One region of the Metabacillus sediminis genome, then DNA from elsewhere that is predicted to be linked to it. Evidence: riboswitches for the same ligand, from Rfam matches in the RefSeq annotation. Region 1 holds a riboswitch; each other region holds the start of a gene.
The links. A riboswitch is a leader RNA that binds a small molecule or an ion and turns the genes downstream of it on or off. The one in region 1 is predicted to bind S-adenosylmethionine.
Positions count from the first base shown of each region.

Region 1 (2,266 bases):
CTTGCCGGATGAATAATTAAGCTTTTGGCATCCCCAACATTCGCCACATGCGACCATAACTTCGTATGATTGATAATGGCTTTCCCTTCCTCCAAGCCTCCATCTATTCCAAATACAATAACTGCACCGGCTCCTTTTGGCAAATATCGATCTGCAAGGTTTTTTGATGGATGTTCTTCAAGCTCCGGGTATAATACCCACTTAACTGCGGGATGGTTTTGAAGGTAGGAAACGATTTTCCTTGTATTTGCAATGTGTTCCTTCATCCTGACATGCAGCGTCTCTAATCCCAATGTAAATTGAAAGGCATTGTACGGACTTAATGCCGGACCTAAATCTCTCAGAAGCTGAACCCTTGCCTTTACGATATAAGCGAGTTCGCCGAGGGCTTCAGCAAAAACGATATTATGATAGCTTGGGTCAGGAGTAACGAAGGCTGGAAATTTGCCTGTAGACCAGTCAAACTTGCCGCCATCCACGATAATGCCCCCTAATGTCGTTCCATTGCCAAGCAGCCATTTTGTAGCCGAATGAACCACAATGTCCGCTCCATAGTCAATGGGTTTGAAAAGGTATGGTGTAGCAAAGGTATTATCAATGATTAAAGGAATTCCCGCTTCATGAGCAATTTCAGATACCGATGCAACATCAAGAACCTGAAGGCTGGGATTTCCGATTATTTCACCAAAGATCGCCTTCGTTTTTTGAGTGATTGCCTTCTTAAAATTCTCAGGATCGGATGCATCGGCAAAAACTGTTTTGATGCCGTATCTCGGCAACGTATTTGCAAATAAATTATAGGTTCCGCCGTAAAGATTGGAAGCCGCGACAATTTCATCTCCAGCTTCTGCAATATTTAGTATCGCGAGGGTAATGGCTGCCATTCCGCTTGAAACAGCTAGAGCACCTGCCCCGCCTTCAAGCTGCGCCACCCTTTCTTCTAGCACTGAAACGGTAGGATTATGTATCCTCGTATAAATGTACCCTGGCTCTTTTAAAGCAAAAAGATCAGCTGCATGATCCGTGTCTTTAAACAAATACGCATTTGACTGATAAATAGGTACAGCTCTTGCTCCTGTAATCGGGTCTTCCTTAAGTCCTCCATGTACGGCCAGCGTTTCCGGTCTGAATCCATTTTCACTCATTCGATCTCCCCCTGTTTTCATAATAAAAACCCCTTCCGAAGAAGAGGTCTTTGTCCGCTCTTCTCATCTGCCAGAAGGTAACCCTCTGCTGGAATTAGCACCGTATCTAAATAGACCGGTTGCTGCGTTATTATCGGGCCAGTACCCTCCAACGCTCTTGATAAGATATTTGTTTGAATTTTCTTAATATTAACCTCTTTTTCTGTTGTTGGCAACTATTTACTAAAAAATATTTGCCGGCCATTTTATTTCCCGAGAAATATGCTGAATGAGAGGTAAATAAACAGAATGAGCTCGAAAAAAGATCCGCCTAATACTATTTATCGAAATGATAACTTTTTATCATCTCTAAAAAAATGAAAAACGCCGCATTAAGCGCCGTCTTTTTGAAGCAATCTATACAAAAATTCAACAGATTGAAATGCATATTGTTTCGATTTAATATGTCCATCCTCAAAAATCAGCAAGCATGGAACACTCTCAACTTCCCATTTTCCTGCATAACCCGGTAAATAATTTAGATTCGCCATATAAATGTCCGTTTCCGGCAATGCCCCATCCACTACTGTAAGCATACGCTTTGCAAGCTGGCATGTTCCGCAGAAGGGAGTATAGAGATACAAAATAAACCGTCCCTTATCCATCCTCCCGGAAATCTGCTTATCATTTATTTCAATCATAATAAAACCAGAACTCCTTGCTATAAAAATTTCGCTTGGACGTCAATATTCGCTCCAAGCAATACGGAGGCGATATGGTGCTCTGGAGCTGCAGCAACTTCCTTATACATTTTATCAATATACAGATGCGAAGCTTCAGGAAACTCTCTGATGAACTGCTTTCGAAGCTTCTCTCCCGCTTCATCTGTATCGACTAGCACATAGACATCATTTTCAAAATATTCATCAATAAGTTCGTCCATTCTTGTGAGACTAATTGTGCCATTTGTGCAAATAATTTTGACCGGCTCATTAATGACTTCCTGAATTTTCATCTTATCTGATCTGCCTTCAACAATAATGATTTTAGGAGCCTCTGACATGACCATCACATCACCTGTTCATTTTGTCTTTCTAAAGTTTATTCTCTTTTCAATCCAATGTTTCCTGCAGAAGCAGTCT
Region 1 is NZ_CP147407.1:3,352,791-3,355,056, forward strand. It holds gene WCV65_RS17535 (O-acetylhomoserine aminocarboxypropyltransferase/cysteine synthase family protein) at 1-1,145, opposite strand, end outside; SAM riboswitch class I at 1,206-1,312, opposite strand; gene WCV65_RS17540 (thioredoxin family protein) at 1,517-1,825, opposite strand; gene WCV65_RS17545 (toprim domain-containing protein) at 1,846-2,187, opposite strand.

Region 2 (2,266 bases), 170 kb from region 1:
GGAAAAACAAAGGGTAAAACTGCGCATGCTGATTTTATCCGGAATGTTTGCTGCGATTACCGCTGTATTTGCACAAATTGAAATTCCGCTGCCAATCGTTCCGATTAGCGGACAGACATTAGCCGTAGGAATGGCAGCTACTATTCTCGGAAGCCGGTACGGGGCATTGGCTATGAAGGTATATGCCGGTCTTGGAATGATTGGTCTGCCTGTCTTTGCGGAGGCGAAAGGCGGTCTTCACATATTGGCGGGACCAACAGGGGGATACATAATCGGCTTCATTGCGGCGGCGTTTTTAACAGGATATTTCCTTGAAAAAACAAAGTTTACGCTCAAGTTCGCGCTCGCCGCAAACACGATTGGGATGCTGGTTACACTGCTCTTCGGAACGGTGTGGCTAAAAATCGTGCTGGGTTTGCCATGGGACAAGGCACTCGCTGTGGGCGTCTGGCCATTTGTAGCAGTTGGCCTCATAAAAGCGGTCCTGGCGAGCTGGATTGGAATAGCTGTAAGAAGACGGCTTATTCAAGCGAAACTGCTCAATCAAAAGATTCAAGCAGCCTAGTATTCAGGCATTCATGCTCTTCCTATTGGCAGGAAGGGCTGTTTTTTGTATGGAAAAAAATTGATTGGCTTCCCTTACGATCAAATCCTGGTCAAAATCCATGGATGCTACATGATAAGAATTTGGAAGGCTAATCATCTTTTTACGATTGGCGGAAATGGACTCCATGATCCTTTCAGAACAGGCGGCAGGAACAACATGATCCTCCGGAGAACAGAATACAACGACTGGACACGAGACTTCTGCAAGCCTGATTTTTGCTTCATTCATAGCCTTTCTCAGCTCGGAAATGGCTTTAACAGGTATTTTTTCATAAGCAATTTCCTCCACAGACGGATCCTTTATATCTGGCCGTCCCTCCTTGATAAAACCAGTATCTCCGACAATCTTTTCGTAATCTGGAACTTCAAGTGCTGCATTAATAAGACCTATTCCATCGATTTGCGTGAATTGGCTGGCAAGCTTAATCGTCAGACTGCCGCCCATGGATTGTCCAATAACAAATACTTTTCTGAATCGGCTCTTTAATTTTAAGTAAGCAGTTTCCAGGGAGCGGTACCAGTCTTGAACTGAGCATAGCTCCATATCGGACGGACATGTACCGTGTCCGGCAAGTCTTGGAGCATATACAGAATAGCCTAATGAGGCAAATTTCTCTCCCAGTGATTCCATGCTCTGGGGGGTGCCGTTGAAGCCATGGCACAAAAGAATGGCCTGTTCAGAACTTCTATAGATGGAAAAGGACTGAGCGCCGGTAATCACTCTTTTCAGTTCTTTCATAACTGCCTTCCTCCTTTAAACGATTGTTTCACAGCTGAGAGCCAGCCAAATAAAAAAACCTTCTTTGGCATTGGCTGCTAAGAAAGTTTACGGTCAACATTTCTTTATCGGCCAAAGCACTGCGCTTTGCTGGTAGGAGCACCTTTCCAAATGGAGGTTGCTGTGAAGTCATAGAGCCAGTTCTCTCGTTCACTCTTGATAATTTAATTAATCCTATAAAATTACTTGGTTTTATGTATATTATCATGGCCTGTTTAATGTGTCAATGAAGACTTGTCCGTCCGAAAGGGATAAAATAGTCTATAACATGGAAGAAAATCAATGAATGGAGTGAAATGATGACTAAGCTAGGAATTGTCAGACATGGCCTAACAGAATGGAATATGGAAGGAAGAGCGCAGGGCAGCTCCGATATTCCGCTTCATGAACAAGGAATTAAAGAAGCAGAAATGCTGGCAGAACGGCTTAAGGAAGAGGACTGGGATCTCCTTTATTCAAGTCCGCTGCTCCGTGCAAAACAAACGGCGGATTTTATCAGTAAAAAGCTCGGTGGTCTAGAGGTAGTAACAGATGAACGCATCCGGGAAACCGGTGGCGGGGAAATTGAAGGCACAACAGAAGCTGAACGTGTGGAAAAATGGGGAACTGGGTGGAGAGAACTTGACCTGGGCAGAGAGCAGTCGGGCCAGGTAACAAAAAGAGGAGTAGAATTTGTTGAAGAGCTTTTGGAAAAGCATCCCGGCAAGAACATTCTCATGGTGACACATGGTTCATTTATCAGACATCTCCTAAAGGAATTAACGCCGATGAATGAAGAAAGCGAACCGCTAAAAAATACTTCGATCACCCATCTTCTGCTGGATGACTCTAAGTGGTCATGCGGGCTTTATAACTGCACAAAACATCTCGAAATTAACTAGC
Region 2 is NZ_CP147407.1:3,526,010-3,528,275, reverse strand. It holds gene WCV65_RS18385 (biotin transporter BioY) at 1-565, shown strand, start outside; gene WCV65_RS18380 (alpha/beta fold hydrolase) at 569-1,345, opposite strand; SAM riboswitch class I at 1,447-1,550, opposite strand; gene WCV65_RS18375 (histidine phosphatase family protein) at 1,684-2,265, shown strand.
Region 2: linked by a shared signal. The riboswitch ahead of WCV65_RS18380 (alpha/beta fold hydrolase) and the one ahead of WCV65_RS17535 (O-acetylhomoserine aminocarboxypropyltransferase/cysteine synthase family protein) in region 1 are both predicted to bind S-adenosylmethionine.

Region 3 (2,266 bases), 2.0 Mb from region 1:
GACACCGTTTGCCGTACGTATTTCTTCTGGTATATCCATATGCGTCTGAGTGGCTGGATACGTCATCAAACTCTCAACCCCGCCAAGACTTTCTGCGAACGTAATCGTCTTCAAATTTTTCAGGAATGGATTCACCCATTCCTCTTTCGCGACCCGGAACGACAGCATGCCCCCTCTTCCCGGATACAGTACATCACTTACTTCCGGGACTTCTTCTAAAAATTCGGCTATATCAGCTGCATTCTGTTCATGCTGCCTCATCCGAAGTGCCAGTGTTTTTAATCCCCGGATTAAAAGCCATGAATCAAACGGAGCGAGAACGGCGCCGATTGCATTGTGATGGGAAGCAAGCTCCGCACAAAGTTCCTTACCTTTTGCCACAACGATTCCAGCAAGGAGATCATTATGTCCTCCGAGATATTTAGTTGCACTGTGAATGACGATATCAGCTCCGCTCTTTAATGGCTGCTGGATGACAGGAGTATAGAATGTATTATCCACAATCAGCAGCAGGCCGTGGCGCTTCGCTACTTCTGCAACTGCTGCAATATCCACCTCCTGCATAAGCGGATTCGTTGGAGTTTCCAGAAAGATCGCCTTCGTATTCGGAAGGATCCTAGCCTCTGTACTCACAGGATCTGCAAATGAATCATATTGGAATGTCAGTCCATACTTACGCCATTCCTGTTCAAACAGCCTGTAGGTTCCTCCGTAAATATCGGATGAGGCAATAATGTCATCTCCGGTTTTAAATAGCGCCATAATGGTCTGAATGGCTCCCATCCCTGAGCTGAAGGCAAACCCCTGATCTCCGCCTTCTAAGTCCGCCAAAGCCTTTTCAGCGATGGCACGTGTCGGATTGCCGGTTCGTATGTAATCAAAACCGGTCGATTCCCCGATTCCTGAATGACGGTAAGCTGTCGTTAAATAAATGGGAGGATTAACGGCGCCTGTCGTCTGTTCACTTCGGTTGCCGATTTGGGCTAAGATCGTTTCTGTATGTTTTGTCATTTTACACCCTCGCTTATGCAGATTAAGAATACAAAAAAGCCTTCCCCTAAAATAAGAAGAAGGCTTGTCGCTTAACAGTTCTTCTTCTCATCTCCCAAGCTCGCTTGCTGGATTTAGCACCTTGGCACGCCTAGAGCGTTCTGCCGGTTGCTGAGGTTTCGCAGGGCCAGTCCCTCCACCTCTCTGGATAAGAATAAATCGTAAGGAATATTATGAATTTTTTATAACTTTAACGCAATTTTATAAATTTTACAAGTGATTCATGTAAACTTTCCCTGATTTTCCGGAAAAGCATTTTTTTAAAAATCATGATAAAATAAGTGGAAGCGAATACAAAAACCAAAAGCGGAGGCGCCTTGCTCAGCCCCGACAAGCATAAGACAATCAGCCGGAGAAAGGCGTTTTTTCCTTTCGTAGGTTGAGTGGCTTATGACCTCGAGGGGCTAGGCGCCGGAGCTAGACGCAAAAACAAAGTAGAAACAACTTATCCATCACATTCCAAAAGCGGAGGCTCCTCAAGGAAGGATGTTCTGCTAAATGCGCGGCGTCCTGCCGCAACGCAGAACTGACCGGCCTCCTGCCGGCCCCCGACAAGCATAAGACAATCAGCCGTGGGAAAGACGTGGGAACTGACCCGCATCCTGCGGGCCCGGAGGTTGAGTGGCATATGACCTCGAGGGGCTAGGCGCCGGAGCTAGATACAAAAACTAAGTACAAACCTTACTTAATTCATCTGGAGGACTTATCTGTGGAGAAGCAAACTGGAGTTGTCAAAGAAGCTTCCTTTTTTTCAGGCGCATTGAACGAAGATCTGACTGTCCTTACATATTTGCCAAAAAGCTATTCCCCTCTGTATAAGTACAGTCTGCTGATTGCGCAGGATGGGCAGGATTATTTCAGGCTTGGGAGGATTGCCCGCCAGTATGAATCCCTGCTTGAGAACGGCGGACTGGAGAATGTAATCATTGTCGGCATTCCATACAAGAATGTACAGGACCGCCGGACAAAATACCATCCCGACGGTGAGAAATTCCCTGCTTATAAACGGTTTCTTGCCCATGAGCTTGTCCCGTTTCTGGACAGGGAGTTCCCAACATATCAGGTTGGACAGGGACGCGCACTCATTGGTGATTCGCTCGCCGCAACAGTCGGATTCATGACAGCACTCGACTATCCGAGTATTTTTGGTAAAATCATTATGCAGTCCCCTTATGTTGACGAAAAGGTCCTAAATGCTGTCATGCAATACGATGCA
Region 3 is NZ_CP147407.1:1,316,020-1,318,285, reverse strand. It holds gene WCV65_RS06980 (methionine biosynthesis PLP-dependent protein) at 1-1,011, opposite strand, end outside; SAM riboswitch class I at 1,096-1,205, opposite strand; gene WCV65_RS06975 (esterase family protein) at 1,760-2,266, shown strand, end outside.
Region 3: linked by a shared signal. The riboswitch ahead of WCV65_RS06980 (methionine biosynthesis PLP-dependent protein) and the one ahead of WCV65_RS17535 (O-acetylhomoserine aminocarboxypropyltransferase/cysteine synthase family protein) in region 1 are both predicted to bind S-adenosylmethionine.